3 regions of the Halomonas terrestris genome follow, and region 3 is predicted to be linked to each of the others. Evidence: riboswitches for the same ligand, from Rfam matches in the RefSeq annotation. Region 3 holds a riboswitch; each other region holds the start of a gene.
What was found. Region 3 has a riboswitch for thiamine pyrophosphate ahead of thiE (thiamine phosphate synthase). Riboswitches for the same ligand answer to the same signal wherever they lie in the genome.

Region 1 (9,454 bases), on a different contig from region 3:
GTCGGCCTGCCGCCGGCGTGGTGCCATGCCCGTATCGACCGCCCTGGCCCCGACGGCCTGGCCATTCGCACCCTGGGGGTGGATATCGGCTTCATCCGCAAGCGCCTGGCGGTGTGGCAGGCGCGGCTGGGCGTGAGCTTCACCACCATGAGCGAGATGTCCCTCGACGAGCTCGTCACCTTCACCGGCCTGCCCGAAGCCGAGGCGCGCCTGGCGCGGATGCGCGAGGGCAGCGAACCGCTGGTCTGGCAGGACGACGAGGCCGCCCTCGAGGCCTTCCGTGCGGGACTCGCCGGCGACGGCCTGCAGCTGGTGCGCGGCGGGCGCTTCTGGCACGTCACCGGCGAGTCCCACAAGGGCAGCGCGGTGGCGTGGCTGGTGGAGCGCTACCAGGCGCTGCGCGGCCGCCGCCCGCTGACCCTGGCGCTGGGCGACGGGCCCAACGACATCGCCATGCTCGAGGCGGTGGACCAGGCGGTGGTGATCCGCGGCTGCCACGGCCTGCCGGTGGAGCCGGCCCAGCCGGCGCTCTATCGCAGCGAGGCGACCGGCCCCGCCGGCTGGGCCGAGGGGGTGGCCTACTGGTGGGGGCGAGCCGACCGCCGGGTAAGGCCGGCGGTCGGCATGGCACCTGAACCGGTAGAGGCGGTAGGCCCATGAGCGACTTCCACCAGAACGGCATCATCACCGACTTCCACAACCTGACCCGGCGCCCGGTGGACTCCCTGGAGGCGGACCTGGTGCGCTTCTCGCGTCGCCGCCCAATGAGCCTGATCCTGCCCTCGCTCTACTCCGAGCTGGAGGGGCCCGCCCTCGAGGCGATCGTCGAGGAGATCCGCCGGGTGCCCTATCTCGCCGAGGTGGTGATCGGGCTGGACCGGGCCGACCGCGAGCAGTTCCTGCGTGCCCGGGAGTTCTTCGGCCGGCTGCCGCAGCACCATCGCATCCTCTGGAACGACGGCCCGCGGCTGCGCGCCCTGGACGAGGAGCTGGACGCCCAGGGGCTCTCGCCCCAGCAGCCGGGCAAGGGGCGCAACGTCTGGTTCTGCGCCGGCTTCGTCCAGGCCTCCGGGCGCGGCGCCGTGGTGGCGCTGCACGACTGCGACATCCTCACCTACGAGCGTGGCCTGCTGGCGCGGCTCTTCTACCCGGTGGCCCACCCCCATTTCAACTACGAGTTCTGCAAGGGCTACTACCCGCGCATCGCCGACGGGCGGCTCAACGGCCGCGTGTCCCGGCTGATGGTCACGCCGCTGCTGCGGGCGCTCAAGCGCATCCACGGGCCGCTGCCTTACCTGGAGTACCTGGACAGCTACCGCTACACGCTCTCGGGGGAGTTCTCCATGCGCGCCGAGGTGCTCGACGGCATCCGCATCCCTGCCGACTGGGGCCTGGAGGTCGGCGTGCTCTCCGAGGTGCATCGCAACTACTCCACCAAGCGGCTCTGCCAGGTGGACCTGGCCGACGCCTACGACCACAAGCACCAGCCGGTCTCGGAGGAGGACGCCTCCGCCGGGCTCAATCGCATGAGCCTGGACATCGCCAAGGCGCTTTACCGCAAGCTGGCCACCCAGGGAGTGACCTTCAGCGCAGAGGGCTTCCGCACCCTCAAGGCGACCTACTACCGCCTGGCCCTGGACCTGATCGAGGCCTACGACCACGATGCGGTGATGAACGGCCTCTCCCTGGACCGCCACGGCGAGGAGCGGGCCGTGGAGCTGTTCGCCGCCAACCTGCTCGAGGCCGGCAGCGCCTTCCTCGACAACCCCGGCGAGCGCCCCTTCATCCCCAGCTGGAACCGGGTACGCTCGGCGATTCCCGACCTGCCGGAGCGGCTCCACGACGCCGTGGAGGCCGACAACGACCCCTCCGGGGAGCTGTAAGCCATAAGCTGGAAGCTGGAAATCAGCCTGGATTTGACGCCGAGGGAAGGTGTCAAGGTTTTTCTTCAAGCTTCCAGGCGCGAAGCGCCGCTCTTCAAGCTCCCGGCGAAGCCGGGTACGGCTTCTTCACCAGCCACAGGCAGCGATAGGGCGCCAGGCTCTCCGGCGGCGCCCAGGGGGCTTCCTCCAGCAGGTCGAACCAGGTTCTCTCGCCGAGGGCGGGAAGCGTCAGCGGCTGGGGGGCGTCGGTGACGTTGTGGATCGCCAGCAGGCGGCGCCCGTCGGGCAGCGGGCCGCGCTCCAGCACCAGCAGCTCGGGCGGCGTCTCCAGCACTCGCTGGGGAGCGTCCGGGTGGAAGCAGGGCTCGCCGCGGCGAGCCGCCAGCCGGCGGGTCAGCGCCTCGAAGACCATCCGGGTCGGCGTGTCGGGGCTGTCCAGCAGCAGCTCCAGCTCGTCGCGCTGCCAGCGGCGCCGGTTGATGGAGCGCAGGCGGCCGCTGCGCTCCACCCCCTCCAGGTCGTTCAGGGTGCCGGTCAGCACGTGGAGGTAGAGCGCCGGGATGCCCCGCAGGCCGAGCATCAGCTGCTGGCCGCACAGGAAGCGCTGCATCTGCCAGGGGTCCGGCCCGCGACGGGTGCCCTTCATGGCATCGAACCAGGTGATGTTGATCTCGTAGGGGCTGTCGCTGCCGTCGTCCCGGGTGCGCATGCTGACGAAGCCGCCGAAGCGGTGCATCAGCTCCAGCAACGCATCGATCTCGTGCTGGGGCAGCCAGCCCTCCAGCGGGCGCACGCCGATGCCGTCGTGGCTGGCGGTAAAGTTGAGAAAGCTGCAGCCGGGGGGCAGGGACGGCAGGCTCTTCAGCCAGGACGCCAGGGTGCCCGCCTCGCCGCTGGTCAGGGTGTGCAGCAGCAGCGGCGGCAGCGGGAACTGATAGACCAGGTGCGCCTCGTCGGGAGGGTTGTTGGGGGAAAGCCGCTCCAGGCCCAGGTAGCTGAGGTTCTCCCGGTGGGGCACGTTGGTCTCGGTGAGCAGCAGGGTCCCCGGCGCCACATGGTCCACCACCGCGCGCAGCAGCCGCACCACCTCGTGGGTCTGGGGCAGGTGGATGCAGGGGGTGCCGACCGCCTTCCACAGGTAGGCGATGGCGTCGAGACGCACTACCCGGGCCCCCTGGCCGAGGTAGAAGAGCAGGATGCCGATGAACTCCAGCAGCACGTCGGGGTTGGCGAAGTTCAGGTCGATCTGGTCCTCGGAGAAGGTCGCCCAGAGGTGGCGAGGGCCGCGCCGGGTGGGCACCTTGACCAGCAGCGGAGAGCTGCGCGGCCTGACCACCGCCGAGAGGTCGGTGTCCGGGTCCATCTCGATGAAGTAGTCGCGCCCCGGCTGGCTGCCGGAGAGGTAGTCGACGAACCACAGTGACTCCCGGGAGACGTGGTTGAGCACCAGGTCCACCACCAGGTCGTGCCGCCCGGCCAGGGCGCGGACATGGGACCAGTCCCCCAGGTCGGGGGAGACCTCGCGATAGTGGATCACCGAGAAGCCGTCGTCGCTGCTCCAGGGAAAGAAGGGCAGCAGGTGCACCCCGCTGAAGGTCTCCGCCAGGCGCGCCTCCAGGAAGTCCTCCAGCACCTCGAGGGGCGCTCGCTCGCCCTCCAGCAGGCTGTCGCCGTAGCTGATCAGCCACTGGTCGCGTTCGCTCCAGAGTGGCGCGTCGGCTTCACCATGCGAGGGCGGGGCCTGGTGGGCCAGCAGGGTGAGCAGCCGGCGATGTACCTCGCCGGCGCGCGGGCCGTAGAGGAGGGCCAGGTGGCCGTGGGCGCGGCGGCTGAAGGCCTCGGCGTCCAGCGGGACGGCGACGGAGGGGGTGAAGGTCGGGCGGTCGGGCATGGCCGGGGCTCCTGGTGGCGACCCCTAGCCCATGCAGGCCCCGTGCCAGCCTCGGTGGCCGGCCTGGCGGCGTCCGCTGACGCATCACGCCGGCTCGAGGGCCGGCGTGATCGTTCAGGCGGTCGTTACAGGGGGCGGCGGCGAGCGGCCTATACCTCCTGGTAGAGCTCGCTGCCCGTCCTGCGGAACTTCTCCGCCTGCTCCTCCATGCCCTGCATGACGGCTTCCCGGTCGCCGTCGAGGCCGTTGTCCCTGGCGTAGTCGCGGACCTCCTGGCTGATCTTCATGGAGCAGAACTTCGGCCCGCACATGGAGCAGAAGTGGGCCACCTTGGCCGAGTCCTTGGGCAGGGTCTCGTCGTGGTACTCCCGGGCGGTGTCCGGGTCCAGGCCGAGGTTGAACTGGTCCTCCCAGCGGAACTCGAAGCGCGCCTTGGACAGCGCGTTGTCGCGGCGCTGGGCGGCCGGGTGGCCCTTGGCGAGATCCGCCGCGTGGGCGGCGATCTTGTAGGTGATGATGCCGGTCTTGACGTCGTCCTTGTTGGGCAGGCCCAGGTGCTCCTTGGGGGTCACGTAGCAGAGCATGGCGCAGCCGTACCAGCCGATCATCGCCGCGCCGATGCCGGAGGTGATGTGATCGTAGCCGGGGGCGATGTCGGTGACCAGCGGGCCGAGGGTGTAGAAGGGCGCCTCGTCGCAGTACTCGAGCTGCTTGTCCATGTTCTCCTTGACCAGGTGCATGGGCACGTGGCCGGGGCCCTCGATCATCACCTGGACGTCGTGCTTCCAGGCGATATGGGTCAGCTCGCCCAGGGTCTTGAGCTCGGCCATCTGGGCCTCGTCGTTGGCGTCGGCCACCGAGCCGGGGCGCAGGCCGTCGCCCAGGGAGAACGCCACGTCGTAGCGCTTGCAGATCTCGCAGATCTCCTCGAAGTGCTCGTAGAGGAAGCTCTCCCGGTGATGGTAGAGGCACCACTTGGCCATGATGGAGCCGCCCCGGGAGACGATGCCGGTGACCCGCCTGGCGGTGAGCGGCACATAGCGCAGCAGCACCCCGGCGTGGATGGTGAAGTAGTCCACGCCCTGCTCGGCCTGCTCGATCAGGGTGTCGCGGAACACCTCCCAGGTGAGGTCCTCGGCCACGCCCTTGACCTTCTCCAGGGCCTGGTAGATCGGCACCGTGCCGATGGGCACCGGGGCGTTGCGGATGATCCACTCGCGGGTCTCGTGGATGTTCTGCCCGGTGGAGAGATCCATGATGGTGTCGGCGCCCCAGCGGATGCCCCAGGTCATCTTGTCGACCTCCTCCTCGATGGAGGAGGTGACCGCGGAGTTGCCCAGGTTGCCGTTGATCTTCACCAGGAAGTTGCGGCCGATGATCATCGGCTCCGACTCCGGGTGGTTGATATTGCAGGGGATGATGGCCCGGCCGGCGGCGACCTCGGCGCGCACGAACTCGGGGGTGATCTCCTCCGGCAGGCGGGCGCCGAAGCCCTGGCCCGGGTGCTGGTGGCCGAGGATACGCTCGACTTCCGCCGTGCCCAGGGCTTGCCTGCGTTGATTCTCCCGAATGGCGATAAATTCCATCTCCGGGGTGATGATGCCCTGGCGGGCGTAGTGCAGCTGGGTGACGTTCCTGCCCTCCCTGGCGCGCCTTGGCGTACGGGTCAGGTCGAAGCGCAGTGGGGCCAGGGTCGGGTCGTTGGCGCGGCGCTGGCCGTACTCGCTGGTGGGGCCGTCGAGGAACTCGGTGTCGTCGCGCGCCTCGATCCAGGCGCGGCGCAGCTCGGGCAGTCCCTTTCGCAGGTCGATCTCGGCCGCCGGGTCGGTGTAGGGGCCGGAGGTGTCGTAGACCAGCAGCGGCGGGTTCTCCTCGTCGGCGCCGGAGGTCTTCGTCGGCGACAGGGAGATCTCGCGGAAGGGCACGCGGATATCCGGGCGCGAGCCCTCGACATGGACCTTGCGCGAGCCGGGCAGCGGCTGGACGGCGGCCGCGTCGACCCGGGCGGTCTCGGCGAGGAAGTGGGCGGTCTTGCTCATGGGGATTGTCCTTGACGTGTTGTTGTCGCTCAGGGGGGGCATCAGAGGCTGCGGTCCAGCCCCATCTGCCAGAAGTCGATCTCCAGCCGGGTGGCGTCGCGAAACACCGTGCAGAGCTCGGCGAAACGCGCCGGGGTGACGTCGGCCAGGCGGGCGTCGAGCCAGGCCTCCTCGGCACGGCGGGCGGTCTGGAATTCGTCGCTCTCGTACATGGCGATCCAGGCGTCATAGGGATTGGCGTCGCCGCGCACGGTGAAGGGCCGGGCATTGATCCAGTCGGCGATCTCGCCGTAGCCCACCAGGCAGGGGGCCAGGGCCACGTGCAGGTCGAGCAGGTCGCCGCGGTTGCCGGTATCCAGCACGTAACGGGTGTAGGCCATGGTGGCCCGGGCCTCGGGCTGGGCGGCGAGCTCCTCCTCGGCGATGCCCCATTCCCGGCAGTAGCCCACGTGCAGGCCCAGCTCCACGTCGACGATCGCCTTGAGCCCCTCATGGGCCTGGCGCAGGTCGTCCAGGGTGCGGCTCTTGTAGGCGGCCAGGGCGTAGGCGCGGGCGAAGTGGATCAGGAAGAGGTAGTCCTGCTGCAGGTAGTGGCGGAAGGCGCCTTCCTCGAGGGCGCCCTCGGCCAGGCCGCGCACGAAGTCGTGCTCGATGTAGGCGCGCCAGTCGTCCTGGCAGGCGGCGGTGAGGTCGCTGAAGCGGTAGCCCATCATGCCTCCGGTAGCGGTGTGTCGATCCGGAGCGTGGGCGAAGGGGGGAGGGGCCGATGGGGGCGGGCATGTATCTGGCGCCGCCAGTGATCTGGCCGCCGCTTGATTCCTACGCCGGTACGAGCCGGATCAGGTTCAACGGGCCCCGCCGTGACGACAGCATCTGTCGTATGGCGATCTCAGCCGGTTCCACCGGCACCCCGTCAAGCGTCGGAGCCAGTCTAGCAGGCTGGCGGCGACTTGCCAGCCCGTCTGTTGCCAGGATCGCTCATTGCCGGAGTGCCTCCAGTTCGAAGATCAGCGTCACCTCGTCGCCGACCATGCCGTTGTCGACCCCGTAGGTCATGCCCCAGTCGCTGCGGGCGATGGTGGTGCGTGCCGAGAGCCCCAGGGTGTACTGCTCATGCCCGAAGGGGTAGACCTCGGCCTTGTTGAGGGTGACATCCAGTGTCACGGGGCGCGTCTCGCCGAGCAGGGTCAGTTCGCCCTCGAGGGTGCCCTCGCTGTCGCTGTGGGCCTCGAAGCCGGTGGCCTCGAAGACGATGGTGGGGTAGCGGCCGGCATCGAGGAAATCGTTGCTGCGCAGGTGGTTGTCGCGCTCCTCGTGGTTGGAAAAGACGCTGTCGGCGCTGATCTCCACCCGGGCCGAGTGCAGCTCACGGGTCTCGTCGTCATAGACGAACTCACCGCTGCCTTCGAGGAACATGCCGAGCAGGTCGGCATAGCCGACATGCTCGGTCAAGAAGCCGATGGAGAAGTGCTCCGGGTCGATCTCGTAGGTGTGGGGTTCGGCGGCGACGGGCAGGGTGGCGAGTCCCGCCACCACACCGGCTGTCGCCGCGAGGGCGGAAAGTCGATGGTAAGGGTGTCGAATGGCCATGGGGAATCCTCCGCGGACATGCAGGGTTGCCGACCGGGCAACCGTGTCGGGTTTCAGGGCCTGGCGTGGCGATACAGCCAATGGATGTCGGTGGCGAACGACCAGACGAGCCCTGCCAGGGCCGTGGCCGCCAGCCAGGCGGCAGGCGTGGCCCCGATGGCAGGCAGCAGGCCGAGCAGCAACGCCGCCACCTGCCAGACACAGACGATCTTGCGCCGACGGCTCTCGGGCAAGGGGGCCGCGAGCCAGCGCAGCTGCCGGCCGGCCAGCATGAAGGCGTAGCGCAGGGTGCCGATGGCCAGTATCCAGGGGCCCACCTTGCCGAGTGCCAGCAGCGCCAGGCACAGCACCAGGATGAAGCAGGCATCCATCTCCATGTCGAAGCGAGCGCCGAAACGGCTGGTGGTGCCGCTGTGACGGGCCACCCAGCCGTCCAGGCCGTCGAGCAGCAGGGCGACCAGTGCCAGGCCGGCGAAGAGGCCACCCTGGGCCGCCAGCAGCACAGGGTCGGCCACGGCACCGGCCAGCAGCGCCACCAGCCCGCCCCTGGCCAGGGTGACCCGATTGGCCCAGCCCAGCCGCTGCCAATGGTTCGGCACCCGACCCATGACCAGCCCGGCCATGATCAGGTAGGTCGCCATGGCCACCAGGGGCAGTGCCGGGGCGGCGTCGAGCCAGTGCCACAGCATGATGCCTGCCGCCAGCAGGCCGGCGAACCCGGCGGCCAGTTCCAGCGCGAGCCAGGGTGCGGGGCCGGTGGCCGTCCGCTGCCGTACTCGCGGGGCATGATCCTGAAGCGGGGCGAAGCGTGACATCGGACCTCCCGTGAGGCGGCAGCAGCGACGCTGCCGGGCCTTTATCGCTATGCTGACCAGCAGCGGGACCACACTCTCAACGTAGTCCACCGAGGGGTGACCGGCAGCATCATCATTATGCAGTAATCATTTCTCTGTACCATTATTGTAAAATTTGGGTCGTGGCCAATGGCCCTGGACAGCTGTCTCGCAGCGAATGGATCGCAGCAGGATCATCACCATGTCTGACATCACCGCCACCGCTTTCTGGACCCTGGCCCCGGGGCACGGGGCACTGAGCGAGGAGCCGCTGCCCGCCCCCGGCGAGGGGGAGGTGCGGGTCAGGGCGCTGTTCGGCGCCGTCAGCCGGGGGACCGAGTCGCTGGTGTTCCAGGGTCGGGTACCCGAGGGCGAGTGGCAGCGCATGCGCGCCCCCTTCCAGGCCGGCGACTTCCCCTGGCCGGTGAAGTACGGCTACGCCAGCGTGGGGGTGGTCGAGGCCGGCCCCGACGCGCTGCTGGGTCGCGAGGTGTTCTGCCTGCATCCCCATCAGGATCGCTACGTGGTGCCGGCCGCCGCGGTCACGCCGCTGCCGGCGGGCCTGCCGCCCGCCCGGGCGGTGCTCGCCGCCAACATGGAGACCGCGATCAACGGTTGCTGGGACGCCGAGCCGCGAGTCGGCGACCGTATCGCGGTGATCGGGGCCGGCGTGGTGGGCGCCCTGGTGGCCTGGCTCTGTGCGGCCATTCCCGGCACCGGCGTCTGCCTGGTGGACGTGGCGCCCGGCCGTGCCGAGCTGGCCCGCGCCCTGGGGGTCGACTTCCGCCTGGCCGAGCAGGCACCGACCGACAACGACCTGGTGGTCCACGCCAGCGGCAACCCCGAGGGGCTGCGCCTGGCGCTGGCGCTGGCCGGCGACGAGGCGCGGGTGGTGGAGATGAGCTGGTACGGCGACCGCGAGGCGAGCCTGCCGCTGGGGGAGGCCTTCCACTCCCGGCGACTGCGCCTGGTCGGCAGCCAGGTGGGCCGCCTGCCCGCCGAACGCACGCCGCGCTGGGACCATCGCCGGCGCCTGGCGCTGGCGCTGGAGCTGCTGCGCGACCCCCGCCTCGACGCCCTGATCAGCGGAGAGAGCGATTTCCTCGACCTGCCCGTCCTGATGCCCCGACTCGCCGCCGCCGCGGGCGAGGTGCTCTGCCACCGCCTGCGCTACCCGACCACCCCCTGACCCGACGGGAGCCTCAGCCATGTACCGAC
Region 2 (9,454 bases), on a different contig from region 3:
CAACAAGCGGCCGCCCACTGGCGCTTCGTGGCCCCCCTGCTCAACGCCCCGGAGTCGGAAGACGACTACGACGCTCTGGTCGCAGCGCTCGATGAGCTGCTGGAGCTGGTCGGAGACGACGAGGAGCACCCCCTGGCGAGCCTCGCCTCACACATGGGTGACCTCATCGAGGAGTACGACGACGCCCACCGCCCGATGCCGGAGGTGAGGGGGGGCGACATGCTCCGCCACCTGATGCAGTGGCATGGCCTCGACCAGTCGAGCCTGCCGGAAGTCGGCACCCAGTCGGTGATCTCGGAGATCCTGAACGGCAAGCGACGGCTGAACGTGCGCCAGATCAAGGCCCTGACCCGGCGCTTCGGGCTGCCCGCCGACCTCTTTCTCGACTGAGGGGGCCTCCCTCCTCCCACCGAAAGCAACGCAAGCATGGCGAAGCTACCCGCCCGGCCCGCTCAGCGCGGCATCACGGCATCGTGGAAGGCGCGCTCCTTCGCCACCGTCTCGCGGAAGCACTCGGCCATGCGGGCGAAGGCGCCCTCATCGAGCGTCTCCGCCTCCTCGTCCAGGCGGCGGCGCAGCCAGGCCACGAAGTCCTGGAAGGCGGGGTTGTCGTGCAGGTCGATCCACTCCCCCACCAGCGGGTGCAGCCCCTCGGCGCGGGTCACCCGCAACGCCCACTCCAGGTAGACCCACTCGGTGACCACCAGCGCCGCGAGGATCTCGGCATAGCCGCCGCCCTGGCCGGTGTCGCGCAGCAGCGCCTGGAAGGCCCGGGTCTCGGGCAGGTAGTCCGGCGCCTCGCGCCGGGCGGCCGGCACCGCGAAGGCCTCGAAGGTGCGCTGGAAGGTACTGTTCTCGTCGCTGGTCAGCATGCCCATGAACTGCCCCAGCACCACCCGGTCCGCCATGCTCGGCGCATGGCCGATGGCGTGGCCGATCAGCGCGGTGAAGGGGTCGACGAAGCCGTAGTCCTGCACCATGTAGGCGGCGAAGTCGTCACCGGAGAGCCGCCCCTCGGCCATCGCGTCGAACAGCGGATGGTTCACGGTGGCCGACCAGTCCGGCTCGCTGATCTCGCGCAGCCAGTCGGTGAGGCGCGGTGCCTCCTGTGCCGCGGCCCAGGCCTTCCAGTCTGCGCGGGTGGTCATCGGGCATCTCCTTCGAATGACGGTTGGAACCTCGCGCCCGGCCGGCGCCAGGCGATCAGCAGGCTCACCAGGGTGGACGCGAGCAGCGCGCCCAGGAAGGGCGCCAGGGTCGGGATGCTGTCCGGGAAGGTGGCGGCCAGCACGCCGGCGGAGAGGCTCCCCAGGGTGACCCAGCCCGGCAGCACCGCCCCGAGCAGGCCCGCCACGCCGCCGGCCACCGCAGCGAGCGGCGACATCCGCCGCCACAGGCCCAGCAGCACCGGCACCACGATGGCCGCGCACAGCAGGTCGGCGATCAGGAACAGGCGCAGCACCGAGAAGCCCTGCAGGGCCACCCACACCACCGGCACCATCAGCGCCACCGTGACCAGGCGCGCCGCCCGCACCGAGAGCCCCCGCTTTCCGGAACTGGCCACCGCCATGGAGGCGATGGCGTTCTGCAGGGTATCCACGCTGGAGGCCACCAGGGTGACCGCCAGCACCAGGGCCGGCAGGCCCAGCCAGGCCGGCGCGGCGGAGAGCAGCGCGAAGAAGGGAATCGGCGGCTCGCCCAGGGGCAGGGCATGCATCGCCGCCAGGATCCCCAGCCCGCCGATGGCCATCACCACCAGCAGGCTGCTGGTGGCACCCAGCAGCGCCCCGCGACCCAGCGCGCGGTCGTCCTCGGCCGCCCAGATACGCTGCCAGTAACCCTGATGGAAGAGGTTGGCGGCGGTGACCGCGATCACCAGGGTCAGCGCCACGGAGAGTGCGCTGCTGGCGGGAACCGAGGGCATCACCGCCCCGGCCGGCATGGGCGGCAGCCACCACCAGGCCATGCCGCCGACCAGCACCAGCAGGGCCAGCAGCAGCCACGCCTGCCAGCGGTCGGTGGCGAGGCTCGCCCGCAGTCCGCCCAGGGTGGTGTAGACCAGGGTGGCCACCGCCACGCCGAGGATCACCAGCGCCGGGGGCACGTCGGAGAGCAGCGCGGCGATGGCGCCGATGGCGGTGAGCTCGGCGGCCAGGAAGATCGCCATGTAGGCCACCGAGACGAAGGAGACCCAGCGCCGCACCCCGGCGCCGTAGCAGGCCTCGGCGAACTCGCCGATGCTGCGCCCTTCCGGCAGGTGGCGGCGAATCGCCGGGCCGTAGAGCCCCAGCACGAGGAACGGCAGCGACGAACCGATGGCATAGCCGGCCAGCGCCACCGGCCCCACGAAGGCGCCGATCTCCGGCGGCGCGAAGAGGATCCAGGCCCCCATGCTGGAGGCCAGGAACGACAGGCCGATGGCCTGGGCGCCCTGGGAGTTGCGGGCGGTGACGTAGTCATCGAGCAGGCCATCGGCCCGGCGGGCCCTCAGGCCCAGGAAGGCAAAGCACAGCAGCGCCGCGCCGAGCACGGCAGACGTCAGGTAGGGCATGTCGCTCTTCCTCCGCCGGTGTGAACCGGATCAGGTTCCAGGGTCAGCACCATGTGCTCTCTCAGCCCCGGCCGATTCGCGCGGCAACGGGACTCCCCTGGCGACAGTGAATGGTTTGTGATGATCGAGACTCAAGTTCTGGGCACACTGGCCGAGATAACCTTCGATCGCCCCTGATGATATCGCATGCACACCGATCGAACGACCACCAGCGCCGGACACCTGCCCATGCCGTTCAACGAAGCCAAGGAACACGCCCCGGGTCGCCTGCACGCGATCTTCGCCGACCCCTACACCGCCTTCGACAACCTGGTGACGGAGCGACTGCTCCACCTGCGAGTGGCCGTGGCGGCCCTGGTGGGCGCACCCCTGGCCGAGGGAACGCTGATGCTGCGGGTGATCCACGGCTGGGAGAACGGCGGCTTCGAACCCGCGGACCTCAAGCACAGCGAGCATCGGCTGGACTCGCTGGCGGATCTGCGCCGTGTCGCCGAGGCCTACCGCCACGCCTTCGAACACCAGCAGCCCCTGCCTCGCGACGACGCCTCGCTGCTCGCCGAACCGCTGGCCCGGGCCATCGCCGCCGCCGAGACCGACGGCCAGGTGCTGGACGAAGCGACCCGCACCATCCCCGCCCGCTGGCCCGCCTTCACCCAGGGCCTGACCCTCTACACCTTCTTCAAGGTCTACCACCGCCTCACCTACGGCGAGGATGACCCCTACCGCGCCATCCACTGCCAGACGCCACAGGGCCCCCGCGAGATCCACGAGTTCCACCTGGAGGAGGGCGAGTTCGCCGTCGTCGTCCCCGACGAGGGCGAGAGCGGCGACAGCGTGCTGGTGCTGCACGAGAGTCAGCTGATGCCGGTGCTGCAGTTGCTGGAGGAGAGCCGCGTCAGTTAGCGCCGGAAGCACTCTCGATAATGCCAGTCGAGATAGTCGCGGTTGGGAAACGCCGAAGCCGTCAGGTTCAATGGCTGCCCATCGATATCACTGAGCTGCCCTTTGAGATGCCCACTAAACCCTTCTTCAATCAACTCTGGGGAAATTCGAATACGTCCCTGCCTATCAATGGCCAATAACCCCTTGTCGAAGGCACGGTCATGCAGCGCATTGAGGCACAGCCCATTGGCTGGGTCGAGACGGGACTCGGGACGTGACTGCCAGGGCACAATATGGCTGGCAATCAGCAGGTCCTCGTGTCGAAGCCCCGTAATTACGCAACGGGTGTCGTAGCGAATCATGACTGCTTTGCGGAATAGAGACTGCCCCACACGCCGCTTCTGCAAGCCCACTGCATCCTGGCCGGTGTAATCGGTTTCTTTGCCGTCGTGCTCAACATCTTCACCGAGCGTCGACCAAGCTGCCTCACATTCGCGTGCCACGACTTCCGGCTCATCGATAAAGCGCTGCCAAAGCAAGCGATCCTGATGAGATGCCCCGGACAGCCCCTTCTTGCCCAACGCCAACACTTCGGGGTCGAGGCTTGCATAATTAGAAAGCTTCATGGCAACCGAGTTGGCCGAGCGTCCCATATGCTCGGCAAGACGAATGACTTCAGGTCGCTCCCGGTGTAGTTGGCCAAATGTCAGGCGGCAGTATAGGGAAAGTGCCTGCAAGCGATCTTGATCCGTCCACGCCTTTCTTTCCGTTGGCATAATTCACCCTCCGAGCCACCAGGCTACGAGCCTACGTCGATGCCCTCAGGGAAGCCAGTTCGCTCACTTCTCCCGCGGCATCCGCCCCATCAGGTAGAACTCCTCGTTGGGCGGGGTGCCGGCCAGGGTGACCAGGCGGTTGGACATGCCGAAGAAGGCGGCGATGGCGCCGATGTCCCAGATGTCGTCCTGGGTGAAGCCGACCTCCAGCAGGCGGGTCTGCCACTCGTCGCTGAGCTCGCCGACGTCCAGGCCACAGTGCATGGCGAAGTCGAGCATGACGGTGTGGCGCTCGCTCAGGCCCGCGACGCGGTGGTTGACGGCGACCTGGTCGGCCAGCAGCGGGTCCTTGCTGTAGATGCGCACCAGGGCGCCGTGGGCCACCACGCAGTAGAGGCAGCGGTTGCGGGCGCTGGTGGCCACCACGATCATCTCCTTCTCCGCCTTGGTCAGGGTGTCGGACTCCCGCTCCATCAGGGCGTCGTGGTAGGCGAAGAAGGCGCGGAACTCGTCCGGGCGGTGGGCCAGCATCAGGAAGACGTTGGGCACGAAGCCGGCCTTCTCCTGCACCGCCAGCATGGCGTCGCGGATGTCCTCGGGAAGGTCCTGGATCGACTCGGGGATGGGAAAGCGGCTGATCGGGGTGGTCATGGTGGCTCCTGGCTTGGTGCTTGTTATAAGACTATTTCAGTTAACGTCAACGTCATCTCTCTGTCCATACACACTCGGTCGCAGGCTCACGAAAGGCACCTCTGTTGGCCTGATCGTCGATGGCTTTCGCCGGGAGGCCTGCGGCCTCCATTCGCGCAGCAAAGCTGCGCTTGTATGTTTGAAGTGACCAGACAAGGGCAGTATTGAGAAGACTTGCCGGGGTGGAGGGACGATCTGCGCATCTGGCCCCTCGGGGTACAGACAGTGGGAGACATGGCCCCACCCCACCCATTCAGCGCCGATAAGGAATCCATCGGCTGAGCGCCTCTCAGACCGACGATCTTGGCAAGCCAGCGCCTGGGTGCACCCCGGCAAGCCTTCTCAACCTAGCGCGGAGGCCAGGGAATGACAATCCAGACCCTCATCGGTATCGACGTCGCCAAACACGAACTCGTGGTCTATCGCCAGGACCTCGAGATCCAGGAAGCCTTGGAAAATCGCAAGCCTATCATCAAGCAATGGTTGCGTGGCCTACCCCCTCATTGTGCGATCGCCGTCGAAGCCACCGGGACCTATCACGTCGCGCTGATCGAACTGGCTTACCAATACGGCCACGAGATCTTCGTGATCGATGGCTACCAGCTCAATCATTACCGGCAAGGCATCGGCGGTCGAGCGAAGACCGACAGCAGTGATGCCCGGTTGCTAGCACGCTACCTCAGCCGGGAGCGTGAAATGCTGCGGGCCTGGACGCCGCCGCCGGCCGCGTACCGGTCACTGCAGAGCCTTCTGCGGCGCCGCGCGACACTGGTCCAGGCCCGGGTGGCGATTCAGCAGAGCTGCACCGAACTGCCGTGGCTGGCGTCCCATCTCAAGCGTCTGGTCGCCCAGTTGGCGCGGATCGATCAGGTGATCCAGGCGCGCCTCCGCGTGATCGTCCGAGAGGCCGGGCTTCACCACCAGGTGGCTCGCTGCCAGGCCGTGGAGGGAGTGGGAGAGCTGACCGCCACCGCCTTGGTGATGGCCTTCCTGCGGGGAGACTTCCGGCACAGCGACGCCTTCGTGGCCTTCCTGGGCCTGGATGTACGAGTACGCGATTCGGGCAAGCAGCGAGGGCGGCGCAAGCTGACCAAGAAGGGTGACCCAGAGGTCCGGCGGCTACTGCACAACGCCGCCATGGCCGCCAGCCGCCAGCCGACGTGGAAAGAGATGTATCAGCGATACCGGTCCCGAGGACTCAAGACCACCCAGGCCCTGGTGATCCTGGCCAGGAAGCTGGCTCGCATTGCGTTTTCGTTGATGAAACACCAGACAGAATATCGCCCTCCGAGCCTCATGAAGGCTTGAAGGGCAACATAGAATCTCCCACAAAGATCCCAGCATCCTGCAGACACAGCGCGGCCCCGCCTCTCTCGAGGCGGGGCCGCGGTCACCGAGCGGTGGGGATCAGCTCAGCGAGATGGTGCTGTTGATGCCGCTGGAGACGTTCTCCGGCTCGTACCAGCGGGCGGTGACGGTCTTGGTCTGTGTCCAGAAGGCGATGGCCTGCTTGCCGTTGGGGCCCAGGTCGCCCAGCTTGGAGCCGCGCGAGCCGGTGAAGCTGAAGTAGGCGACCGGCACCGGGATCGGCACGTTGATGCCGACCTGGCCGACGTCGATGTCGGTCTCGAAGCGACGCGCCACCCAGCCGGAGTTGGTGAAGATGGAGGTGCCGTTGCCGTTGGGGTTGGCGTTGATGAACTCGATCGCCTCGTCCAGGGTGTCGACGCTCACCACGCAGAGCACCGGGCCGAAGATCTCCTCGCGGTAGATGGTCATCTCGGGCTTCACCTCGGCGAACACGGTGGGGCCGACGAAGTTGCCGTCCGGGTAGCCCTCCACCTCATGGCCGCGGCCGTCGACCAGCAGCCTGGCGCCCTCCTGCTCGCCGGCGGTGATCAGCCGCTCGACGCGCTCCTTGGCCTGGGGGGAGACCAGCGGGCCGAGGTCGGCATCACGCTGGGTGCCGGGACCGACCTTCATGTTGCGGGCGCCCTCGACGATATCGTCCAGCCACTCGCGGGCCTCGCCCACCAGCACCACCACGGAGTTGGCCATGCAACGCTGACCGGCGGCGCCGAAGGCGGAGCCCAGCAGGTTGTTGATGGCCTGGCTGCGGTTGGCATCCGGCATCACCACGCAGTGGTTCTTGGCGCCCATCATCGACTGCATGCGCTTGCCGGCGGCGGCGGCGCGGTTGTAGAGCAGCGTGCCCACGTGGGTGGAACCGATGAAGGAGAGCGCCTTGATGTCGGTATGGTCGGCGATCTGGTTGGCCACGTCCGGGCCACCGTGGACCACGTTGAGCACCCCGGCCGGGATGCCCGCCTCGTGGGCCAGCTCGACCAGGCGCATGGTGGAGCTCGGGTCCTGCTCGGAGGGCTTGAGCACGAAGGTGTTGCCGGTGGCGATGGCCAGCGGGAACATGAAGCAGGGCAGCATGATCGGGAAGTTGAAGGCGGTGATACCGGCACCCACGCCCAGCGGCTGGTTGAGGGTGTAGACGTCCACCTCGCTGGCGGCATTCTCGGCCAGCTCGCCCAACTGCAGGGAGGTGATCGAGCAGGCGTGCTCCACCACTTCCAGGCCGCGGCCCACCTCGCCCTCGGCGTCGGGGAGGGTCTTGCCGTGCTCCTCGGTGATCAGCGCAGCCAGCTCGGCGGTGTTGTCGCGGATCAGCGCCTGGAGCTTGAGCATGATGCGCATGCGCTTGCCCAGCGGCACCTTGCGCCAGGTCTTGAAGGCCTCCTTGGCGCTGGCCACGGCGCGCTCCACTTCCTCCGCGGTGCAGAACGGCACCCGGGCGACCACCTCCTGGGTGGCCGGGTTGACCACGTCGCGCCACTCCTGGCTCTGGGACTGGACGTTCTGGCCATCGATGACCATGGGGATTTCGCGGACTGACATGGGCGTGCTCCTCTCTGTGCGGTCGCTGCCCGGGGATCGGCTTGTTGTTGGATGGCTGCCGTGGATCGCCCTGGCATTAGACTTTGTGTGTATAAAAACACGGAAGGTGATGACAACGAGTCTATCCAGACGTCGGATGGCGTGACAACGGGCACTCGGGCACATTGTTTGTGCACACATGCACAGACACTCGATCGCAGGAGATCGGGCAACACCAGCGACCAATGAGGGCATCCATGCTCGACTGGCAGGATATCCAGATCTTTCTCGAGGTGGCGCGCAGCCAGCGGCTCACCGATGCCGCCCGACGGCTGGGGCTGGACCACTCCACCCTCTCCCGGCGCACCCGGCGCTTCGAGCAGAAGCTCAATACCCAGCTCTTCGAGCGCAGCACCCACGGTTACCACCTCACCGAGGCGGGCCAGCAGCTGCTCGCCCACGCCGAGGAGATGGCCCGCCACGCCTTCGAGGCCGGCGAGAGCCTCACCGACAAGAACCACCAGATCAGCGGCCAGATCCGCCTCGGGGTGACCGAGGGCTTCGGCACCTGGGTGATCGCCCCGCTGCTCTCGGCCTTCTGCGAGCGCCATCCCGGCGTGACCCTGGACCTGCTCGCCCTGCCCCGGGTGGTCAACCTGAGCCGCCACGAGGCGGACCTGGCCATCACCGTGGAGCGCCCGGTGAGCCCGGGCCTGGTGATCTCGCGGCTGTGCGACTACCGGCTGCGGCTCTACGGCAGCGAAGGGTACCTCGCCCGCCACGGCCGGCCTCGGCGCCTGGCCGAACTGGGTGCGCACCGCCTGGTGGGCTACGTCGACGACCTGATCTTCAGCGAGCAGCTCAGCTACCTGGAGCCGCTGCTCGACCCCGCGGTGGTCGGCCACCCCGGGCCGCACTTCGCCATGCGCAGCACCAGCGTGACCACCCAGCACGCCGCCTGCCTGCACGGGGCGGGCCTGGCCGTGCTGCCCTGCTTCATGGCCAGCGCCTCGCAGGCACTGGTGAACGTGCTGGAGGAGGAAGTGGCGATCGACCGCCAGTTCTGGATCACCGCCCGCCAGGAGCAGCGCCGCCTGGCCCGGGTGCGGCTGCTGTGGGACTTCCTGCGCGAGGCGCTGGAGGTCAACCGCGCCTTCCTGATGGGCGAGAGCCGCGAACTGCTCCTTCCCGGTGCCTGAACCCCGGCTGCATCAGCGGCACGACAGCTCACGAGCCGCTTCGCGACCGGCGATGGCGCCCATCACCACGGCGCTGAGCAGGCCGTTGCCGGACAGGTAGCCGCTGTCGTTCGACCCGGACACCCCGCGGGCCGCGCCGCCGGCGGCGAACAGGTTGGGGAGCGGCGCCCCGTCGCCCTTGAGGACCCGGGCCCGGGTATCCACCTCGAGGCCACCCTGGGTGTGGAACAGGGCACCGGTGACCCTGATGGCACGGTAGGGCGGCGCCAGCAGGGTCTCGAGGGCGAAGGTGCGCCCGAAGCCGTCGGGCTCGCCGCTCTCGGCCAGCGCCCTCATCTCGGCGAAGGTCTCCTCGAGGGCCCCCAGCGGCATCTCGAGCCCCTCGGCCATGGCCTCCAGGCTGTCGAAGGTGCGCACGGCGCCGGCGTCGAGGGCATTACGGTAATCCTCGAACTCCAGGGCCGCCTCGT
Region 3 (9,454 bases):
GCTCGCCGTTCACCGCGGCGGTCTGCTGGTACCAGGCGACGGGGATGACCGGCATCGCCTCGTGCAGGCGCCTGGCGACCCGGGTCGCCAGTTCGCTGCGGGCGTCGGGGTCGGCCTCGTGGCGCAGGGTGTCGAGCCAGGCAGCCAGATCGTCGTCGCGCCAGCCCATGGCGCCCCAGTCGCCGCCCATGGCGTCCGGATCGCTGCCGAAGTCGTCGAGCAGGGTGCCGAGCGGGTTGGGCACCAGACCGTAGTTGCGCGCCATCAGGCCCAGCTCGAGGCTGCCGTCGCGGTGGCCGGAGGGGATCTCGCTGGCGTTGCCCACCGCCACCTCGAGCACCACGCCCAGCTCGCGCCACTGGTCCTGCAGGGCGGTGGCCACCAGCGGCAGCTCCGGACGGTCGGAGAAGGTGCGCAGGGTGAGGCGGAACGGCTCGCCGTCGCGCTCGAGGGTGCCGTGGCCGTTCGCCTCCCAGCCCAGCTCGGCCAGCAGTTCGCGAGCCTGTTCGATGTCCTGGGCCTCGCCGGCGTTGAGGCCCCCATCGGTGTTTAAACCAAAGTGCCAGGGCCCCAGGCTCTCCGGGAACAGTTCGGCGGCGGCGGCTTCCGGGTTGCGCAGCAGGCCGGCGGCGATGCCGGGGCGATCGATGGCCAGGCTCAGCGCGCGTCGGGCGCGGTCGTCGTCGAGGAAGCGGTGCCCGGCGTTGACCTTGAGCACGATGGTGCGCGGCAGCGGCTCGGCGTGCAGCGCGAGCCGGTCGTGGCGGGCCAGCCGCGCCTGGCTGGCCGGGTCGAGGGTGAAGACGATGTCGGCATCGCGGCTCTCGGCCATCAGTGCGCGGGTCTCGCCGCGGCCCACCGCCAGGTAGCTGGCCCGTTCGATGTCGGGCGCCTCGCCCCAGTAGTCGTCGAAGCGGCTCACCGTGAGCCGCTGGGGGGGCGCCAGGGACTCGACCCGATAGGGGCCGGTTCCGATCATGCGCTCGACGCTACCCGCGTCATCGTAGGCGGCAGGGGCGAGGATCAGGGTGGTGGAGTGGGCGAGAAGCGCCGGCAGCGGCGCGAAGGCGTTCTCCAGGCGGATCACCACCGCGTCGCCTTCGGCGGTGATGGCGGCGATCGGCGCCGAGTCGAGCATGCCCGGCTTGGCCAGGGCGTGCTCGAGGCTCTCGGCAACCGCCTCGGCGGTGACCGGCGAGCCATCATGAAAGACGACGCCGTCACGGAGGGTGAAGCGCCAGGTCAGGCTGTCTTCACTGGGCTGCCAGGACGCCGCCAGCCCCGGTGCGAGCTGGCCGTCGGCGTCGGTGTCGACCAGGGTCTCGGCGACCCGCATGCGGCCGAACACGTAGCCCGAGGTGGAGGGGTCGGCACTGGTGATCTCCCAGGGGGCGACGATATCCAGGCTGCGGGCATCGGCCAGGGCGACGGTGGAGCTCAAGGCCAGGGCGAGGCCGGCGAGCAGGGAGCGGGGGAGTCGCATCTTGCAGACTTCCTCGGTGGGGATGTCGTTGAAGGCGGTGTCGTGGGTGTCGGTTCGATCGACTGGCCAGGGCGGCTCATCCCGGATCCAGGGCCAGCAGCAGGCGCCTCTCGCCCGGAGCCGGCCGTGGGCTGCGATGCACCAGGCCACGGCCCTCGTTGCCGATCCAGCCGTCGCCCTTGAGCAGCGCCAGGTCACCGGCACCGAGCCGCCCGATCGCGGCGGGGTCGGTGACGATCTCCGGCTTGTCGGCGCGGGGCGCACCCAGGCCGGCACGATCGACGGCGTGCTCGGGCAGCCACTCGCTGCCGGGGCCGGCGTAGGTGGTCACCAGGCGTACCGCCAGGTTGTCGACGTGGAAGCGCGGACACATGGCCTCGTCGAGGAGGCGCAGGCGGATGCCGATGGTCTCGGTGTCGAACAGGAACGCCAGGGCACTGGCGATGGTGCCGATATCATCCAGCAGGGCCGCGCTCCGGTCGGGAGCCGGCAGGTGCCGCTGCAGGTCGGCTCGCATGGATTCACCGGGAGCCCCCCGCCAGCGCCAGTCCAGGCGGGCATCGGGCGTCAGCTGAGCCGCCACGCTGTCACGCAGGGGCTGCGGAAGGGTGCGCTCCATGACGGCGAGCGTGATGCCGTCCTCGAAGATGCGCGGCAGCACACCGATGTCGTCTCCGCAGGCCCAGTGCGGGTAGGCCGGGGCTAGGGGAAGCGGATCGTCCGGTGTCATGGGAAGCGGGGCGGCCATGGCGAGCTTCTCCTCGGTAGAAGATAAAGGTTACTATATAACATAACAAACGTGCTCTCGGACAATACCCGGAGACGACATGGGGTCGGCATCCTCGCCAGCGTCATGGGCATGGCTGTCGGCGACCCGGTGGTTGCCGTTTGTCTGCTAACCTCCTAGCCTGTCGTCATGATCTCGCCCCGCCGGTCTTCTGGACCGGCGGGGTGGTTTTTTGGGCCAGGCGGGGACCGGCTGCTGGGAGGTGGCGATGTCAGGGTCGTTGAAGGGTATCCTGTTCATGTGTGCGGGTGTGTTCTGCCTGGCGCTCGGCGACGCCATCGCCAAGTGGCTGGGCGAGGTGCATTCACCGCTGCAGATCATCTTCTTCCGGACCCTGGTGTCGCTTCCGCTGATCGCGCTGCTGGCGCACTTCGGTGGCGGGCTGCGCAAGCTGCGTACGCGGCGCCCCGTCATGCATCTGGTGCGCGGTCTGATCTACACCGGCACCATGGTCTGCTTCGTGCTCGGCCTGACCCTGCTGCCGCTGGCCGAGGCCACGGCCATCGCCTTCGTCGCCCCGCTGTTCGTCACGCTGCTGTCGGTGCCGCTGCTCGGCGAGCGGATCGACCCGCCGGTGCTGGCGGCCTCGCTGGTGGGATTCGTCGGGGTGCTGGTGGTGGTGCGCCCGGGCGGTGACGCCTTCCATCCCGGGGCGCTGGCGCTGCTGGGCGCGGCGGTCTTCTATGCGTTGATGATGATCACCGCGCGGCGCTACGGTGGGCGCGAACACCTCTGGGCCATGGTCTTCTACATGACTCTGGTGCCGTTCGGCATCACCGCGTTGCTGCTGCCCTGGGTGTGGCAGACGCCACACGCCTGGCACTGGCTGGGGTTTCTCGGCTCGGGGATCGCCGGTATCGGCGCCACCGCCTTCATCACCCTGGCGTTCCGTTTCGCGCCGGCGGCCATCGCCGCTCCCTTCGACTACACCGCCATGCTCTGGGCAGTGCTGCTGGGCTGGTGGTTCTGGGGGGAGATGCCGGATCTGTGGGTCTTCGTCGGCAGCCTGCTGATCATCGGCAGTGGCCTGGCGATCGCCTACCACGACCGCCGCACGACCCTGAAGCGCCGCCCCTCCTCCTGAGCGCGATCAGCGGCGGGTGAAGAAGGCCCGCGCCGCGGCTTCCGGGTCGGGCTGGCCGCAGATCGCCGAGATCACCGCCAGGCCCCGGGCCCCCGATGACCGCACGGCGCCGGCGTGTTCGGCCTTGAGCCCGCCGATGGCGACCGCGGGCAGGGGGCTGGCGGCGACCAGCGAGGTCAGGCCGTCGACGCCCAGCGGGCTGGCGTGGTCGTGCTTGCTGTGGGTGGCGAAGACCGGCCCCAGGCCGAGGTAGTCGAGCGGGCCCGGGTCGAGGCGGGCGAGTTGTTCGTGGGTCTGCACCGAGAGCCCGAGCAGTGCCCGCTCGCCCAGGGCGGTGCGGGCGGCGGCCACGTCGCCGTCGTCCTGGCCCAGGTGCAGGCCGTCGGCCTCGGCGGCCAGGGCCACCTCGAGGCGGTCGTTGATGATCAGTGGCACGCCGCTGCCGGCCAGGGCGACCTTGAGGCGGCGGGCCTGGTCGATCAACTCGGCATCGGAAGCGTGCTTGTCGCGCAGCTGTACCAGCGTCACGCCCCCGCGCACGGCGGCGACGACGGTCTCCACCAGCCCATGGCCATCACAGAGACCGGGGTCGGTGACCAGGTAGAGCGAGAGATCAAGGCGCATCGTTCACCTCCAGGCGAGGGAGGTGCAGGCGGGAGAACCGAGGCTGCACGACTCCCTACGCCGGCATTATCCGGGTCAGGTTCCAAGGGTGCGTCTCAGCCGCTGCGCGGTATCGCCGCGGCGCCCCTGTCGTAGGCTTCCCACTATCCATGCCGGCCATGCTCCTGTAAAGCCGCCGAGCTCAGGCCGCCTCCTCCCTCACCACCGCGACGCGCTTCTGCTCCCGGTTCCATTTTCCCTGTGGCTTGTCGATGTACTGGAAGTGCTCGTTGGTGAAGCTGCCCTGGGTACAGGCGTAGCGATAGAGCACGGTGTCCAGGCGGTGGATGTCCAGCACCCGATTGAAGACGCCGGGCCCGGTCATGTCGAAGACACCCCGGATCGTGTTCTCCTCGATATTGGTGTCGATCGCCTGGATCACGGCCTCCAGCTCGGGGGTGTGGGGCCTGCTGGCGATGAAGAAGTTGTTGAGGGTGTCGCGCTTGGTGCGGAGGAACAGCGACGATCGGTCGGGCCCGAGCAGGCGGCCCAGGGGCCACGTCAGGTGGGCGTCGATATCCAGGTAGACGCCGCCATGGGCCTGCAGCACCAGGACACGCCAGAAGTCCGCCTGGGCGGCGCCGATCTGCAGCCGGGAATAGTTTCTGAAAGTCTGTCCGGAGTAGTGCTGCCTGATGAAGTCGGCGCGGGCCTCGGTGATCATGAAGCGATACTCGAAGCCGGGCGCCATGAGGCGGTTGAACAGGTAGTTCAGGTAGACCGGCAGGGTCACGCGGTCGGTGAAGTTGGTCTGCCAGAGGATGCGGGGAATGGCGGTCGGATGCCGGCGCCGGATCCAGGGGGCGGCCCTGGCCGGCAGGGTGAAGCGCTTGTCGGGAAAGACGAAGTGGAAGGCGTAGCACGCGAGCTTGAGCAGGTTGGCAACGAGCTTGATCAGGCGGCTCGCCAGCAGTCTATGCAGCGGCTTCATGGGAATGCCTATGGTGTCGGATTCGAGAACGGCGCGCAGGGGCGCCGCGTATCGGCACCATCGTCCCGGGTGAAGCTTAAGGATGGCTTAAGAAGAGATGACGATCCGGCGTCAGTGGCGCGCCTTCCGTCGCGGCAGCATGGCCACGGCGCGCAGGCCGCCGCCGGGGGCGTCGTCCAGTGCCAGTCGCCCGCCGTGGCGCTGCAGGAGCCGGACGACGATGGAGAGCCCCAGCCCGGCACCGGCGCCCGGCCCGGCTCGATGGAAACGCTCGATCACCTGCTCGCGCTCCTCGGCAGGAATGCCGGGGCCCTGGTCGTCGACGGACAGGGTCAGCTGCTCGCCCCCTGCTGCGAGGGCCACATGGATGGTGCTTCCCGGCGGCGAGTGCTGGAGGGCGTTGCTCACCAGATTCTGGATCAGGGTGTCGATGGCACCGGACTCGACCCGCAGGTGCCAGTCCGCCGTCTCGTCGGCGTCCAGTAGCAGCTCGATGTCCCGGTCGGTGGCCAGTGGCGACAGCTTGGCCAGGGCCTCGCGCACCTCCTGCAACAGGTCGCTGTCGGTGGCATCGCGGGATTCCTCCTCGGGGTCCAGGCGCGCCAGGGTGAGCAGCTGGGTGACCAGGCGCGTGGCCCGGGCCACGCCGCTGCGCAACTCCTCCAGGGCCTCGCGGCGGTCGGCCGGGTCCTTGGCGGCCAGGGCGTTCTGGGCATGCAGGTCGAGCACCGCCAGCGGGGTGCGCAACTCGTGGGCGGCATCGGCGATGAAGCGTTTCTCGCGCACCCTCAGGGCACGGATGCGTTCCAGCAGCCGGTTCAGGGCGCCGACGATGGTGTCCAGCTCGCGGGGCAGGGGGCTCATCACCAGCGGCTGCAGGTTGTGCGGGTCGCGACGGCGAACCTGCTCGGCCATCCGCGAGAGTGGCTTGAGCCCCCAGCCAATGGCCCACCACAGCAGCAGGGCCAGTATCGGCAGCCCGAGCAGGTCGGGCAGCAGGGTGCGCAGGGCGATGAGGGTCACCAGTTCGCCGCGGACGTCCTCACGCTCCCCCACCAGCACGCGTAGCGGCCGCTCCGGATGGCTCAGGGCGTAGACCCGCCAGCCGTGTCCCTCCAGGCTGGTGTTCTCGTAGCCCGCGGCCAGCGCCGTGAGCGGCGCCACCGGGGCGCTGGCCGAGCGCAGCAGCAGGGTGTCGTCCTGCCAGACCTGGAAGGCCAGCTTGCTCTCGTAGCGGTGGCCGGCCAGGCGCTTGTCAGACTCCTCGGCACGCAGCAGGGCGCTCTCCAGGCTGGCCAGCATGACATCGCGCTGGTCGGCTGGCAGTGGCGCCTGGATCAGCCCCTCCAGCAGGCGGGCGTTCTGGGCCAGGCTGGCGTCATAGAGCTCCTCGATCTCGTGGGCAGCGTAGCGGTAGCTGACCAGCCCGATGGTCAGCATGCTGATCCCGAAGACCAGCAGCACCAGGCCCAGGGTGCGACGGCGGATGGACGTCACGCTTCAGCCTCACGGGTGGTGCGGTCCATCACGTAACCGATGCCGCGCACCGTTCGGATCAGGCCGGGAAACAGCTTGCGGCGCAGGTGATGCACGTGAACCTCGATGGCGTTGCTTTCGACCTCCTCGTCCCAGCCGTAGACCAGCCGGGTCAGGGTATCGCGAGTGAAGACCCGCCCCGGGTGACCCATGAACTCCTGGAGCAGGGTGAACTCGCGGCGCGATAGCGTCACCGGCTCGCCGTGGTAGCTGACGCTTCGGGTGCCGGGCTCGAGCCGGATGCCGCGCACCTCCATCACGTTGCTGGCCAGCCCCTGGCTGCGGCGCAGCAGGGCGCGCAGGCGTGCCTTGAGTTCGGCCACCTCGAAGGGCTTGACCAGGTAGTCATCGGCGCCGGCATCCAGCCCCCGGATGCGGTCGTCGACGGCGTCCCGGGCGGTCAGCACCAGCACCGGCACACGGTTGCCGCGCCGCCGGACCGCCTCGAGCAACTCGAGGCCGTCGAGCCCGGGCAGCCCCAGGTCGAGGATCACCGCATCGAAGGGCTCTTCGCCCTTCAGGGCGGCCAGGGCCATGCGGCCGTCGGACAGCAGGTCGACGGTGTAGTGTTCCGGCTTCAGTGCCAGGCGGATGCCCGCTGCCAGGCTGGGATCGTCTTCCACCAGCAGTATGCGCATAGCGTGTCAGGTTCACTCCTTCAGCTGGGCGAGCAGGCGGCGAATCTCTTCGCGACGGCCGGCGTCGGCGAGCGCCCGGCCGGGACGCGGAGCGGCCTGCAGTGCCTTCTCCAGTGCCCGGCGCGCCTCGGCGTCGCGGCCCTGCTCATGCAGATAGTCACCCCAGAAGTAGAGGCTGTCGAGTCCATCGGGGTCGATCGACAGCGCCCGGCGAAGATGCCACTCGGCCTTGGCGTCATCACCGAAGGCGATCGGCCAGCCGGGGACCTGATAGTAGAGCGCCCCGAGGCTGGTATAGGCCGAGCCCTGCAGGGCCATGGGATCCAGCGCCAGGGCCGCCTCCAGGTCGGCGCGAGCCTGCTTGACCAGCCGGAGCGCCCCCAGGCCACCGCTGGCGCCGGCCTGGGTGGCACGCACGATGCCGGCCCACACCTGCAGTTCGGCGGTGCCGGGGTGCTCGGCCAGCAGCCGATCGACATCGGCCGCCAGTGCCGCGTAGGCCCTCGCCTGCTGCCCCTCGGGCAGCTGGTAGCGGATCTCGGCCCAGCGGTCCTGCACTCGGGCGAGTTCCTCCGCCACGGCGGCCTCCATGGCCGGCAGCACGGTGGGCAGCCCGGCCAGGGTGGCAGCCAGCAGCGCCACGGCCAGTTGGCGTCCCATGACCCGCCGCAGCATGGCGGGTCTCCTTCTGGTGGTGGGTGTCATGACAGCTCCTCCCGGGGCGTGCCGACGAAGCGGCGGATGATCGGCAACTGGCGTTTCAGGGCTCGGTCCACCAGCATCGGCACCAGGCCGTTGAGTCGAGTGAAGAGTCGCTCGGGCCTGCCCAGCTGGGTCTCCTCGCGACCTCGCTCGATGGCGCGACGCACTTCGAGCGCCACCCGGGCGGGGGGATCCATGGCATTGCCCAGTTCTCGATTCATCGCCACCACTTCGGGGGCATTCATGGCGGTGTGGGTGGCCCGGGGCGCGACATGCAGCACGTGAATGCGGGTATCGGCCAGTTCCCGGCGCAATGCCTGGCTGAAGCCGCGCAGGGCGAACTTGGTGGCGCAGTAGCCGACCTGGCCGGGGTAGCCGATGATGCCGAAGGTCGAGCCGAGGTTGACCACCCAGCCGTGCTTGGCCTCCAGCAGGACCGGCAGGAGCGCCCGGGTCAGTTGCAGGGGAGCGGTCAGGTTGGTGCTGATCAGTCGCTCGATCTCGTCGTCGCTGCACGCCTCGAACAGCCCGACCCGGTTCACCCCGGCGGCATTGACCAGCATGTTGCAGCCAAGCTCACGGGCCGCCGCGGCCAGCCGTCGACGCTCCTCGGGGCGGGTCAGGTCGGCGGTCAGCGCTGTCACCTGTTCCGGGTGGCGCTGCGCCAGGGCCGTCAGGACCTCGGTGCGGCGGCCGCTGATAAGCAGGCGTGCCCCGGCGGCGGTGAATTCGTCCACCAGCGCCTGGCCGATGCCGCCGCTCGCTCCGATCAGCAGGATCCGCTGGGCGGGCCAGCCGCCCTCCGGCAGGGTGGGGCTGCGGGACCAGAACCTAGACCAGCGCATGGGCGAGCTCCCGGGCGGTGCTGCCGCCGCTGCAGCGGGCCTCGATGCCGCGGAACATGGCACCGTAGAGGCAGTAGACCATGCGGGCGGCGTCGATCACCGCCGCCAGGTCGTCCTCCTCCAGGCGGTTCACCAGCCCCTCGAAGAAGGCCAGGTGGCCGATGTCCAGGCTGCCGTGGGAGGTGAGGTAGCGCACTGCCTCGTCGGGGAGCTCCAGGCTCGCCTGCAGGCTCTCGGCGGCCAGGGTGGCCAGCGCCGTGCTGGTGCCCTCCAGCACCTGCACCATGCCGAGGAAGCCCACGGGGTTGCCGTGCTCGATCGTGTCGCGCACGGCGGCCACCATCAGCCGGGTGGCGGGGTCTGGCGCCAGGGTGGCGGCCGCCTCGGGGTCGCCGCCGGCGGCCCGGATATCGTCGAGGATCCACTGTTCGTGGCCGTGCTCCTCCTCGATGTACTCGACCAGGGCGCTTCTGAGCCACCCCAACCGCTCGGGCAGCCGCGCACCGCAAGCCATCATCAGCGGCACCGTGAAGCGCACGTGGTGGTAGGCCTGGCCGAGAAAGGCCAGGTACTCCTCCCGGCTCACCTCGCCGGCCAGGGCGCGAACGAGCAGCGGAGTGGCCAGCAGCCAGTCGCGCTCGGCGCGGGTGGCTTCCTGAAGTCGTCGATAGGCACTCATGAAAGAACTCCTCCTTGGGGGATATCGGTCGGGACACTCAGCCAGTCGCCATGGGCGGCGAGGATGACATCGCGACGCAGGCGGCCGTTGGCCGTCAGCTGGTGGT

Region 1: it holds a riboswitch for thiamine pyrophosphate, as region 3 does, so the genes downstream of both, tenA (thiaminase II) here and thiE (thiamine phosphate synthase) in region 3, are expected to answer to the same signal.
Region 2: it holds a riboswitch for thiamine pyrophosphate, as region 3 does, so the genes downstream of both, ACOMD9_RS05060 (sodium:solute symporter family transporter) here and thiE (thiamine phosphate synthase) in region 3, are expected to answer to the same signal.

The regions. Positions count from the first base shown of each region.
Region 1 covers NZ_JBMHFZ010000004.1:107,202-116,655, reverse strand. The annotation lists gene ACOMD9_RS06050 (HAD-IIB family hydrolase) at 1-660, shown strand, start outside; gene ACOMD9_RS06045 (glycosyltransferase family protein) at 657-1,883, shown strand; gene ACOMD9_RS06040 (sugar phosphorylase) at 1,978-3,774, opposite strand; gene thiC (phosphomethylpyrimidine synthase ThiC) at 3,924-5,813, opposite strand; gene tenA (thiaminase II) at 5,855-6,523, opposite strand; TPP riboswitch at 6,613-6,736, opposite strand; gene ACOMD9_RS06025 (YceI family protein) at 6,792-7,403, opposite strand; gene ACOMD9_RS06020 (CDP-alcohol phosphatidyltransferase family protein) at 7,457-8,218, opposite strand; gene ACOMD9_RS06015 (zinc-dependent alcohol dehydrogenase) at 8,439-9,425, shown strand; gene ACOMD9_RS06010 (6-pyruvoyl trahydropterin synthase family protein) at 9,445-9,454, shown strand, end outside.
Region 2 covers NZ_JBMHFZ010000003.1:197,855-207,308, reverse strand. The annotation lists gene ACOMD9_RS05070 (helix-turn-helix domain-containing protein) at 1-390, shown strand, start outside; gene ACOMD9_RS05065 (TenA family protein) at 453-1,148, opposite strand; gene ACOMD9_RS05060 (sodium:solute symporter family transporter) at 1,145-2,551, opposite strand; TPP riboswitch at 2,541-2,660, opposite strand; gene ACOMD9_RS05055 (hypothetical protein) at 2,738-3,454, shown strand; gene ACOMD9_RS05050 (HNH endonuclease) at 3,451-4,209, opposite strand; gene ACOMD9_RS05045 (peroxidase-related enzyme) at 4,273-4,860, opposite strand; gene ACOMD9_RS05040 (IS110 family transposase) at 5,266-6,207, shown strand; gene ACOMD9_RS05035 (CoA-acylating methylmalonate-semialdehyde dehydrogenase) at 6,307-7,806, opposite strand; gene ACOMD9_RS05030 (LysR family transcriptional regulator) at 8,043-8,984, shown strand; gene ACOMD9_RS05025 (FAD-dependent oxidoreductase) at 8,997-9,454, opposite strand, start outside.
Region 3 covers NZ_JBMHFZ010000011.1:4,740-14,193, forward strand. The annotation lists gene ACOMD9_RS11825 (ABC transporter substrate-binding protein) at 1-1,483, opposite strand, end outside; gene ACOMD9_RS11830 (DUF1826 domain-containing protein) at 1,560-2,231, opposite strand; gene ACOMD9_RS11835 (DMT family transporter) at 2,479-3,354, shown strand; gene thiE (thiamine phosphate synthase) at 3,361-3,978, opposite strand; TPP riboswitch at 4,014-4,116, opposite strand; gene ACOMD9_RS11845 (glycosyltransferase family 32 protein) at 4,160-4,948, opposite strand; gene ACOMD9_RS11850 (ATP-binding protein) at 5,060-6,445, opposite strand; gene ACOMD9_RS11855 (response regulator) at 6,442-7,122, opposite strand; gene ACOMD9_RS11860 (tetratricopeptide repeat protein) at 7,135-7,827, opposite strand; gene ACOMD9_RS11865 (SDR family oxidoreductase) at 7,824-8,669, opposite strand; gene ACOMD9_RS11870 (TenA family transcriptional regulator) at 8,656-9,348, opposite strand; gene ACOMD9_RS11875 (AMP-binding protein) at 9,345-9,454, opposite strand, start outside.